2 regions of the Clostridium sp. LS3 genome follow, and region 2 is predicted to be linked to the other one. Evidence: a T-box and tRNA genes for the amino acid it is inferred to sense, from the RefSeq annotation. Region 2 holds a T-box; the other holds one or more tRNA genes.
The links. The T-box of region 2 lies ahead of gltX (glutamate--tRNA ligase). A T-box ahead of a tRNA ligase gene usually reads a tRNA of that ligase, here a tRNA-Glu.
Positions count from the first base shown of each region.

Region 1: it encodes a tRNA-Glu, which carries the amino acid that the T-box ahead of gltX (glutamate--tRNA ligase) is inferred to sense. The anticodon was not compared.

Region 1 covers NZ_CM143921.1:3,931,201-3,937,452, forward strand. Annotated here, with positions in the region: gene ACZJV1_RS18515 (peptidoglycan DD-metalloendopeptidase family protein) at 1-1,030, opposite strand, end outside; gene ACZJV1_RS18520 (DnaD domain protein) at 1,195-2,199, shown strand; gene ACZJV1_RS18525 (ATP-binding protein) at 2,192-3,166, shown strand; tRNA gene ACZJV1_RS18530 (tRNA-Thr) at 3,261-3,335, opposite strand; tRNA gene ACZJV1_RS18535 (tRNA-Asp) at 3,365-3,441, opposite strand; tRNA gene ACZJV1_RS18540 (tRNA-Val) at 3,450-3,525, opposite strand; tRNA gene ACZJV1_RS18545 (tRNA-Glu) at 3,531-3,605, opposite strand; tRNA gene ACZJV1_RS18550 (tRNA-Thr) at 3,612-3,686, opposite strand; tRNA gene ACZJV1_RS18555 (tRNA-Asp) at 3,714-3,790, opposite strand; tRNA gene ACZJV1_RS18560 (tRNA-Val) at 3,797-3,872, opposite strand; tRNA gene ACZJV1_RS18565 (tRNA-Glu) at 3,878-3,952, opposite strand; tRNA gene ACZJV1_RS18570 (tRNA-Asp) at 3,978-4,054, opposite strand; tRNA gene ACZJV1_RS18575 (tRNA-Val) at 4,061-4,136, opposite strand; tRNA gene ACZJV1_RS18580 (tRNA-Glu) at 4,142-4,216, opposite strand; gene ACZJV1_RS18585 (BaiN/RdsA family NAD(P)/FAD-dependent oxidoreductase) at 4,546-5,790, shown strand; gene ACZJV1_RS18590 (acyl-[acyl-carrier-protein] thioesterase) at 5,840-6,252, opposite strand, start outside.
Region 2 covers NZ_CM143921.1:3,229,982-3,236,233, reverse strand. Annotated here, with positions in the region: gene ACZJV1_RS15245 (DUF4153 domain-containing protein) at 1-396, shown strand, start outside; gene ACZJV1_RS15240 (glycoside hydrolase family 3 protein) at 480-1,640, opposite strand; gene ACZJV1_RS15235 (hypothetical protein) at 1,871-2,551, shown strand; T-box leader at 2,611-2,837, shown strand; gene gltX (glutamate--tRNA ligase) at 2,899-4,560, shown strand; gene ACZJV1_RS15225 (MarR family transcriptional regulator) at 4,940-5,122, shown strand; gene rsgA (ribosome small subunit-dependent GTPase A) at 5,350-6,252, shown strand, end outside.

The DNA.
Region 1 (6,252 bases), 700 kb from region 2:
TAAATCCAGTGTTTCCTATTGCTCCAATTACAGCTCCCTTTTTAACTTTATCTCCTACCTTAACATAAAATCCATCTAAGTGTCCATAATATGTAATCATATTATCTTCGTGCTTAACCATTATTAAATTACCATAGCCACCATCATTATATTGAGCATATATAACTTCCCCATCCATTGCAACTAAAACATCATCTCCTGTGTTCCCTGCAATATCTATTCCTTTATGGAAAGAGTTCCATCTCTCGCCATATCCGGATGTCATATCTCCTCCTCTAGTTGGACTTTTTAAAAAAGCGATTCCATAATTATATGGATTTTTAGTTCCTCTATAAACTTTTTTGCTTATTGCTTCTTTTATCTTTTCCTCCTTAACTATTTTAGTGCTTATAAGTTTATCATTTTCATATGTAACTTCTTTTACTTGCTTTTTCAGACCTACTTCTCCATCTTCAACCTTTGTTTCTCCTAAATACATAGAATCACTTGGTATTATTATTGTGTTAGGTTGTATTTTTATATTATCTTCATTTACATATTTTATACTTAGCTTTAAGTTACTTGAATTTTCTTTTGATAAATCATATATAGCACTAGTCAGTTCTTCATTTGTTTGTAATAAAGCTACATCAAATTTATTTTCTTGTAGTTTTATATCTCCATTTATTTGAAAAGATACTATTGAACTTCCTTTAATCTTCTTTTCGCTTATATATTTTTCCAAAACTAAATTTGTTATATTACTAATATCATTCTCTATTGAAGTATATCCTATAATCTTATCATCTAACCTTACTTCATATCCGTTTATTCTTCCTGTTAAAGCCACAATTAGATTATCAAGTATATTATTTCCACTTGATACTTTATTTGATATAGAATATGTTTGCTTGTTCAGATTTATATTGCTGAAGCTTTCATCTGTTTGAGCCTTTACCTTAGTAAAACTAATATTTAAAATAAGCCCTATAACAAATATTGATAATGTAGCCTTTTTAGCTACCTTTATCGAGTCTCCTTTTATATCCATAAAATCTCCTTTCATTTTAATAATGTTAAGCAACACATCTATTAGTTTTCCCAGTTTTAGAAATAATATTCTTTTTATATATTCTATAGTTTTGTTGAGCCTATTACTCCTCTTTGTTATAATTATGTTATTGCAATATTACTGTTAGAAAGGTGGTTGTAATTATGAGCACTTTCATGCTTAAATCAAAGCCTTTAAAATTTACTCCTATAAGTAATATATTTATTGAAAAATATATGCCTAAAGCTCGAGGAGAATTTATTAAAGTATATCTTTTAATGCTTAAATATAATTTTACTGGTGAAATTGGAGTTAATGCGTCAATATTAGCTACATCATTAAATCTATTAGAGTCTGATATAATAAATGCACTTAATTATTGGAATGATGAAGGTGTTATAAGGCTAATCCCAATTGATAAAATGGGAAACTTTGATATAGAATTTATAGATCTATCTTCTGATAATAATGTTGATAAAAGTGAAATTAACTTATTAGCAGAACTTTCAGATGAAACTAATAATGGTATGTTGAAGGATATAGAAAGACTACTGGGTAGACCTCTATCCCCTAGCGAGTTTACAACTTATATAGGATGGAAAAAAGATTTTAATTTTTCTTCTGAATTAATCCTTCTAATAATTGAATTTTGTGTTTCTAAGGGTAAAACTAACCATAGATATATAGAAAAAGTAGCACTAGCATGGAACGAAATGAAAATAAAAACTATTGATGATGCACAAAATTATATAAGAAAAACAGAAGATAAATGGGGAACCTACAGAGAAATACTTAAATTTTTAGGAATTAGAAATACAGATATAATGAAGCCTCAGGAAGATATGTTAGAAAAATGGACTACAAATTATGGTTTTTCATTAGATATAATAAAAAAAGCTTGTGATATTTGTTTTCAAAGGCTAAATAGAGCGGATTTTAAATATATAGATGGAATATTATCAAGTTGGAACAAAGATAACTTAAGAAGCCTAAAGCAGATCGAAGAAAAAGAGGTCTCTTATAAGAATCTATCTTCAAAGAAAAATTATGCTAATTCTAATTCAAATAATTTTAACAAGCCTAAATTAAGATTTGATAATTTTAAAGGCCGTGACTATGATTATGATTCTTTAGAAAAGAAACTGTTAGGATGGGATAATGATGATTAAAGGATATGAAAAAGATTTAACTTCAATATATGAAAATATAAAGATTGAGGAACAAAAAAATTTAAATAATAGACGAAAAGAAATAGAAGAAAAATATCCTGAGATTTTACAGCTAGATAATTTAATTCAAAAGAAGTCTTTAAATTTATCTTTGTCTATATTAAAGGGCTTAGATGAGAATTCTTTAAAGAAAATTAAAGAAGAAATAACAGATTTAAGATTTAAAAAATGTGAAGCTTTAGTCTCTAGAGGATATAGTCAAGAATATTTAAGTCTTTATTATAGATGTCCAAAATGTAAAGATGAAGGGTATATTGGAATTAACAAGTGCTCTTGTTATAAGAAAAAGTTAATAGAATTATACTATAAAGACTCTGATTTAGAAGATACCTTAAAAGAAATTAACTTTAATGCTCTTGATATTTCTTTATTTTCTAATCATAAAATAAGTGATGATAAATTTACACCTAGAAAAAATATTGAAAATATTATTCAATATTTAAAAGGAGATTTTATTCATAATTTTAATAATACTAATGATAATATACTATTTTATGGTGATTCTGGAACTGGAAAAACTTTTTTAAGCTGCTGTGTAGCTAAGGAGCTTCTTGATGAAGGATATTTAGTTGTTTACAGGACTATAGATGAGTTAATTAAAAACCTAAGGGATATACGATTTAATGGTAATATGGAATTAGAAAATTTTTTAATTAACTGTGATTTATTAATTATAGATGACTTAGGTGCAGAGCAAATAACTGATTTTTCAGCTACTGAATTTTTTAATCTATTAAATAAAAAATTATTAAAGAAGAAGAAAATGCTAATATCAACAAATTTAACTCTATTTGATATTAGAAAAACATATACGGAAAGAATTTCTTCTAGATTACTTGGTAATTTTAAGTTATATAAGTTTTACGCTGAAGACATAAGAATTCAATTAAATTTAAAAAGAAGATAGGAATTTACTATTCCCATCTTCTTTTATTTTTTATTTATCTTACAAAAATATTTTTTTGCAAAACAAAAAGCTTTGGAAAATATTCCAAAGCTTCTGGAGCTGGCAATAGGAATCGAACCTACAACCTGCTGATTACAAGTCAGCTGCTCTACCGTTGAGCCATGCCAGCACATATTATATATTTCTTATCACTTAAAGTGGCGACTCAGAAGGGGCTCGAACCCTCGACCTCCGGCGTGACAGGCCGGCACTCTAACCAACTGAGCTACTGAGCCAAAATTTATGGTGGAAACAACAGGGATCGAACCTGTGACCCTCTGCTTGTAAGGCAGATGCTCTCCCAGCTGAGCTATGCTTCCATGAATGGTGACTCCTAGGGGAATCGAACCCCTGTTACCACCGTGAAAGGGTGGTGTCTTGACCGCTTGACCAAGGAGCCATATAATGGAGCTGGCAATAGGAATCGAACCTACAACCTGCTGATTACAAGTCAGCTGCTCTACCGTTGAGCCATGCCAGCATTTATTATATATTTATCACTTTAAAGTGGCGACTCAGAAGGGGCTCGAACCCTCGACCTCCGGCGTGACAGGCCGGCACTCTAACCAACTGAGCTACTGAGCCAGATTATGGTGGAAACAACAGGGATCGAACCTGTGACCCTCTGCTTGTAAGGCAGATGCTCTCCCAGCTGAGCTATGCTTCCATGAATGGTGACTCCTAGGGGAATCGAACCCCTGTTACCACCGTGAAAGGGTGGTGTCTTGACCGCTTGACCAAGGAGCCATATTTATTTTGTGTCACTTTAAAGTGGCGACTCAGAAGGGGCTCGAACCCTCGACCTCCGGCGTGACAGGCCGGCACTCTAACCAACTGAGCTACTGAGCCAGATTATGGTGGAAACAACAGGGATCGAACCTGTGACCCTCTGCTTGTAAGGCAGATGCTCTCCCAGCTGAGCTATGCTTCCATAAATGGTGACTCCTAGGGGAATCGAACCCCTGTTACCACCGTGAAAGGGTGGTGTCTTGACCGCTTGACCAAGGAGCCATGTTTGTTTTTAGCTTATTGTTACTCGCTATTCGCTCGGCGAGCACATAAACTATAATACCTAAATTTTAATATAGTGTCAACACTTTTTAACAACTTTTTTTTTTATTTTTAAAATACTTTGATTATCTATATTTTCATACTAGTAATTTAAGACTTTTGTTAGCTTATTTTGATTTTTTAGACACTTTTATATTAATAAAAATATACTGCTTATATTTAAAGTATTTATATACATTCTACCCTTCTAATTTAGTATCCCATATTTGATAAGTTATATTACTATGATAAAATTATATTTATTATATTATTTTAAGGAGATTTTAATTATGATACATCATGATTTAATTATAGTTGGTGGTGGTGCTTCTGGATTAGTCGCTGCAATTACAGCTAAAGATTTTGGCTTAGACGTCGCCATAGTTGAAGGAACTGATAGGATAGGCAAAAAAATTCTTACTACTGGAAATGGAAGATGTAATATATCTAATAGAACTATTTCTTTCCCTTTCCTTTCTTATCATAGTGAAAATACAGGATTTTTTTCTAATGTATTATCTAATTTTAATATAAATGATACAGAAAATTTCTTTTTATCATTAGGTCTTCCAATAATAGAATTACAAAATGGTAAGGTGTATCCTAAGTCACTACAAGCTTCATCAGTTGTAGATATATTAAAATTAGCGTTAGAAGATAGGAATATTCCCTTATACACAAACTGCAAAGTAAAAGATATCCACAAGAAGAAAATGTTTAAATTATCCACAAGCAACGAAGAGAATAAGTTATTCACATGTAATAAATTAATTTTAGCCTGTGGAGGAAAATCTGCAATTAAAACTGGTTCTGATGGCTCTGGATATAATTTAGCTAAATCTCTTGGCCACTCTATAATTAAAACTATTCCTGGGATAGTTCAACTAAAATTAGATAACCCTTATCTAAAATCAATAACAGGAGTAAAATTTGATGGATATGCACTATTACTAGTTGATGGTAACCCTGTAAGAAAAGAGTTTGGAGAAATACTATTTACCGATTATGGTATATCAGGACCTCCAATTTTGCAACTTTCAGGGCATGCTTCAAAGGCATTACTAAAAACAAAAAAAGTTGAAATAGTTGTTGATATGATGCCTAATCAATCACTTAGTGAAGTTGAGGATTTCATAGAAGGCCACTTTGCTATGTTCTCTCATAGGCCAATTATAGATGCTCTTATTGGAATCGTTAATAAAAAATTAATTCCTGCGCTTTTAAAGGAAGCAAATATATTAAATTTACATTCCCCTTGCTATGATTTAGCTTGGGATGAGAAAAAAAGGCTTATTAATTTATTGAAATATTGGAAGTTTAAATGCACCGATACTAATGGATTTAATCAAGCTCAAGTTACTATAGGTGGAGTAGATACTAAAGATGTTAATTCTAAAACATTAGAATCTATATTAGTTGAAAATCTATATTTTTGTGGTGAAATCCTAGATGTAGATGGTGATTGCGGAGGTTTTAATCTTCAATGGGCTTGGAGCTCAGGATGCTTTGTTGCAAAAACAATTGCAAATTCCTAATATAAAATTAAAGGTTAATAAACAGAATTTTTTCTGTTTATTAACCTTTTTAATATTTTCTCCAATGAGCTATTAACTTAGTTAATTCTTTATTATCTAAGGTTTCTATCCTATGTATAGTAGTTAAAGAATCATCCTCTTCCTTTGTAAAACTTGATAATGACTTAATTTCTTCTCCATATTTACATTCCTTTTCAAAAGTAACTTTAATTTCTTCTAACTTATAGTTTTTAACTATATCTTCTGGCAAAGATTCTATAGCCCACTCTACATACTTTGTATTATTTACATGTTTATTAAAGTCTATGTCTGTATATCTGACGCTAAAATTTATTTCATACATTACATCTTTAAGCTTTTCTAACTTAGGTATTTTAACTTCTCCTTCTATGTCTCCCTTTAATCCATATACTTCATATTGTTCTGAAGGTATTCTCATAGTTCTTCTTTTTTCCAAATTAA
Region 2 (6,252 bases):
TATATAGAAGCATTTGGTTACACTAGATTAAGAATTTTAGTGCAAGTTTTTACAGTGTTTTTATGTCTAGTGTTAATAATATTAATGATATTTATATGGAGCAAAAAAAGTTTGTTTAAACCAATATCTATTGTTGGGTTATCTATGTATTTATGTTTAAATTATTTTAATATAGATAATTATATAGCAAAAAAGAATATGGAAATTATGAATTCAAATAATGAAATAGACGTATGGTATCTTATTACATTATCACAAGATGCATATGATTCTATAACAGAAGGATATAAGCAAGGAACGATAGAAGATAAAGATTATAAATATTGGAAGAATAGAAGGATTGATAAAAAATTAAAGTGGTATGAATACAACTATTTTAACAGTAAAGGAAAATAAAGAAGAATAAAATAAGTAAATTATAAAAAGGAGTTCTATAAAAATAATCTTTCTATTATTTTTATAGAACTCCTTTATTTTGTTTAAAGTATTCCTAAATCAAATTTCCAATTAAGAATTCTTAATACAGATTCATTTATACGATCTTCTGTAATTACTCCATTTTTTAAAGCTTCTAATACAGAGGGAATTTGAATATGAAAATCTGATGCAATTATTAAATCATTGCCAGCAGTTATTGCAAGTACTGCCGAAGTAGAATCTCCTATATACTCCTTTATAGCATCCATTTGTAAATCATCAGTCATAATAATTCCATCATAATTCAATTCATTTCTAATAATTTTATGAACATTAGGTGAAAGAGATGCTGGAAGATTTTCATCCATAGATTTTACTATATTATGAGAAACTAATATACTTTCAGATCCTGCTTCTATGCCTGCTTCAAATGGTAGAAAATCAGAATTTTTGAATGTATCATAGCTTCTTTCGTCAATAGATATACCTGTATGAGTATCTATATTATTACCGTAACCAGGAAAATGCTTTAAAGTAGAACCTATTTTATTTTCTTTCATAGTACTAACTACTGTTTTTGTATATTGAGATGTTTCTAATGCATTTTTACCAAAGGTTCTTGGATAAATATAATCATCTGGATTTATAGATACATCACAAACAGGAGCTAGATTAACGTTGATTCCTAAACTTTTTAGTAAAGTGGCTTTTTCTTTTGTGTCACTAATTATTAAAGGGTATCCTCCTTCATTATATAAATCCTGAGGAGAATAGAAGGGAATAGCTCTAAACTCAGAGTATCTGCTTAATCTATTAACTATTCCACCTTCCTCGTCTATTCCAATAAGTAGCTTTATTTTAGATGAATTTTGATATTCTTTTATAGTATTAGTTAAAGATTCTTTTGTTTCGTTATTTATGTTAGCATCAAATAAAATATATCCACCAATATAATATTTTTTTAAATCTTCTAATGCACTATCTTTTCTACATCTAACGAAAAACATTTGTCCAACTTTCTCTTCTAAGGACATTGTTTTAAGTAAATTAGAAGCTTTTTCTCTATTTGATAATGGATTTTTTTCAGGTATAGAATAAGGATTTGACTCATTGTTAGAATCTTCATTTATTATATTATAATTATTATTTAAGAATTTATTTATTAAAAATCCTGATAAAATTGATAAGATTATAAACATTAGAACTAATAAAAATTTTTTCATAATTAAATTCTCCAAGTGTTATTTTAATATATTATAAATAAGAATTTTATTAATATATTTCTCTGTATACTATGATTATAACCCAAATTAATTGCTTTATATTCAATGTAGTAAGCTTTAAATCTGAATATGAGTCTTAGAAAGTTATTTATAAGATTATTAACTATATGAAATGGTAAAGAACTTCCAAATTGAAACGATAGTATAATTAAAGCTAAGGGGGAGATTTTATGCAAATTCAAAGACTAAATAATTGGAACAATCCAATATATAATAAGCTTAAAGAAGCTTCAGAAAATCAAAAGAAAGAAAAATTAGAGGATGGAAAAAGTATCACTATAGAAAAATCCTCAAATCAAATAATAAAAAACTTACAGAGACTAAAAGAAGATTTTAAAGAACAAAAAAGAGAGCTTCAAGAAACTGAAATGGACCCTAAAGAAAAAAGAATGAAGCTTGAAGAACTAAATAAAAAAATTGCTGAAATAGAAGCAGAAATACAACAAATGAGATTAATAGAAAAAGAAAAAGAGGCCTTAGAGAAACAACATAAGCTAGAAGAAAAAAGTAAAAAGGATGAAATTATTAATTCTAAAAACAAAATGAACTTTAATGAAAATATTGATGGAATAATAATTGAAGACAGCCTAAAGAAGTTAATAGCAGCTAAACATAAATTAAGAAATGCAAATGATTTTGGTAAAACTAAAGCAGCACTAGAAGTAGAAAGAGGGTACTTAAAGCTTACAGGAGATGAAAATTCTTTTGTTGATAAGCAATATGGTAAATTAACTAAAGGAATAAGAGGTATAGAAAATAGGATTTTAAATGAAGTAGGAAAAGTTAATAAAGAGGTTAGTGAGATAAACAAAGATAAAAAGGATAAGAAAGAAGAAAATAGCAAAGAATAAAGTATAAAATATTTACAAAGGGGAAATGTAAAGTTATAATGTTACTGGTAACAAATTAATAAATGGCATTGAAAGAGAAGAGTATATAGAAATTTAATTTAAAGAGATCTAGGGATGGTGTAATCCTAGAAGTTAAATCTATAGAAAGAAGCTCTTGAGCTATAAACTGAAAAAGCATATATTTGCAAGTAGGTTTATGGGATTCTCCCCTTACAGAGAATGAGTGGATTAATTTTTAATTAATCAATTTAGGTGGTAACGCGGAATTTTGTCTTTCGTCCTAAGGTTTTTAGGATGGAAGACTTTTTTATTTATATAAAATTTTAAACTACGGAAGGAAGATAAATATGAGTTTTGAAAAATTAGCAGAATTAATATTTCCAAATGTTGATAAGACAATAGAAGATTATACTTCACAATATCCAAAAAGAAATTTAAAAGAAGGTGCTGTTGTTTCAAGATATGCACCATCACCAACAGGTTTCCAACATATTGGAGGAGTTTTCGCAGCATTAATTAATGAAAGATTAGCAAGTCAAACAGAAGGTGTTTTTTATTTAAGAATAGAAGATACTGATCAAAAAAGAGAAGTAGAAGGTGCAATATTAGATACAATTCAAACAATGCATAACTTTGGAATGGATTTTAATGAAGGAATGACTGGAGATAATACATCTAAAGGAGAATATGGTCCATATAGACAAAGTGAAAGAGCTGAAATCTATAAAGCTTTTGCAAAAGATTTAATTAAAAAAGGTTTAGCATATCCTTCTTTCGATGCACCAGAAGAATTAGCAGAACTTAGAGAAAAACAAATTGCAGCTAAAATAACTCCAGGATACTATGGAGAATTTGCTAAAGATAGAAACTTAAGTCCAGAAGAATATATAGAAAAAATTAAAAATGGTGAAAGTTATATAATTAGATTTAAGTCACCTGGAAATATCGAAAACAGAGTAGAGTTCCATGACTTGATAAAGGGAGATATAAGCTTCCCAGAAAATAATCAAGATATAGTTATAATAAAGGGAGATGGACTTCCTACATATCATTTTGCACATGCTGTAGATGATGCTTTAATGAGAACTACTCATGTTATTAGAGGAGAAGAATGGCTATCATCTTTACCTATACATGTTCAATTATTTGATGTATTAGGATTAGATAGACCTAATTATGCACATATACCAACAATAATGAAAAATGATAATGGATCAAAGAGAAAATTATCAAAGAGAAAAGATGCGGAAGCAGCAGTTTCATATTACAAAGAAGTTGGATATCCAATGGTATCAGTAATTGAATATTTATTAAACATAATAAATTCGACATTTGAAGATTGGAGAGCTGAAAATCCAAGCTTAGATTATCATGAATTCCAAGTTGCTTTAGATAAGATGAGTAAATCAGGAGCTTTATTTGATATAGTTAAATTAAATGATGTAAGCAAAGAAGTTATCTGTAAAATGAAAGCTGATGTAGTTTACGATTATTATACAGCTTGGGCTAAAGAGTACGATAAAGAAATGTATGATTTAGTAACATCAAATGAAAAGATGTCAAAAGAAATCTTCAATATAGATAAAGAAGGTCCAAAGCCAAGAAAAGACTTTGCAAAGTGGGATGAAGTAAGAGGGAAGGTTGATTATTTCTTTGATGAATTATTTAATAAAGAAACATCAGAAAATGTTGAACTTCCAAAGACTTTAAGCTTAGAAAATGCAAAAGAAGTAATAAAAGTATATAAAGATAAATTTAACTTTAATGCAGGAAGTCAAGAAAATTGGTTTGAAGATTTAAAGGTTATTGGAGCAGAGCTTGGATATTGTGCTAATAGAAAAGAATATAAAGCAAATCCAGATGCCTTTAAGGGAATGATTTCTGATGTGGCTGGAGCTGTAAGAGCTGCTCTATCTCATAGAAGTAATACTCCTGATCTTTATACTATTATGCAAATATTAGGTGAAGACAAAGTAAGAGCTAGATTTGAAGCATTTATAAATCTATAATACAAAAACTAGGGCAGTGTATTAAAATAAATTTTGATACCTACAATGAGAAAAGGAGAATTCTTAATGAATTCTCCTTTTTGCATATTATTGAGATGTAATTTATTTATTATATTTATATCAATTAGAATATGAATTGATGCTGCAGAAATCTATTTAATAAGCAATTCAAAAGTGATATAACCTATAGGTGTAATATTAAGTAGCAATACCATGAAACTATATAAGCAATTATTAAAATCAAGGAATTAACTAGTTTGCTTTAAGTAATATAAGAAGGAATATTACTTAATAATATAGAAAAATTAAAAATAATTATTGAAATTGATATATATTATTATGTAAAATTATAGTAACAAAATTAAAAGGAGATGAACTTATGGATAATTATAATGTAGTACTTGAATGTTTTGAAAAAAATGATGAAGCAATGAATGCGACTGCAGTTGCAGAGAAAACAGGAATAGACAAAAAAGAAGTTTCAAAAGTTATGGATAAACTTAAAAAGGAAGAAAAAATTTATTCTCCAAAAAGATGTTACTGGCAAATAAAGAGAGACTAATAAAAAGCTGAGGAAACTCAGCTTTTTTGTATACAACAATCTATTTTTGTAATACTATAATTATAGTGGTTTAACAAAATTAACCATTAATTATCTGAAAGGATGTGATGTTTTATGATGAGTTTAGTAAGAAGTAATAAAAATTATATTGTTGTTAATGGGAAGGTGACTACAGTATAGCAATAAATTAAATATCCTTCCCAATAAGTTATATTTCGGGAGGAAAAATGAATAATAAAAACTTACTAGAATTAGGATTAAATGAAGGATACATTAAGGAAGCAAGTATTTATAATGAAAACTTGTATATAGGAAGAATTTCAGTACAATACAAAGATATTTATAAAGTCTTTACAGAAGAAGGAGAAGTATTTGCAAGGGTATCTGGTAAATTATCATATTCTTCAAATAGTATCTTAGATTATCCTGTAGTAGGAGATTGGGTATTATTAGATAGATCAGATAATAAAAATGGAGATGCTATAATTCATAAAGCTTTATCTAGAAAAAGTTATTTTTCAAGAAAGATTGCTGGAAGTAGGTTTGATACTCAAGTTGTTGCAGCAAATATTGATTATATATTTATTTGCATGGCCTTAAATAATGATTTTAATATCAACAGGCTTGAAAGATATATAGCTGTAGCATGGGATAGTATGGCAATACCAGTTATAATATTGACTAAGTCAGATTTATGCGAAGATATAGATGAAAGACTTAGAGAAGTTGAGGAAGTCGCTGTAGGTATAGAAATATTAGTAACTTCAAGTTTAAATGGAAATGGATATGAAAAAGTTAAAGAATATATTAAAAAAGGAATAACAATAGCTTTTATAGGTTCATCAGGAGTAGGAAAATCTACTTTAATTAATAATCTTCTAGAGAAAGATTTATTAAAAACTAATTCAGTAGATGAAAATGATAAAGGAAGACATACAACTACTCATAGAGAATTATTTTTATTAAAGGATGGAGGAGTAATAATAGATACTCCTGGAATGAGAGAGCTTGGATTAATGTCTGCCGACGTAGATAAATCCTTTAGTAACATTGAAGAGCTAGAAAGGCAATGCAAATTCTCAGATTGCACTCATAGAAATGAACCTAAGTGTGCAGTAAGAGAAGCAATT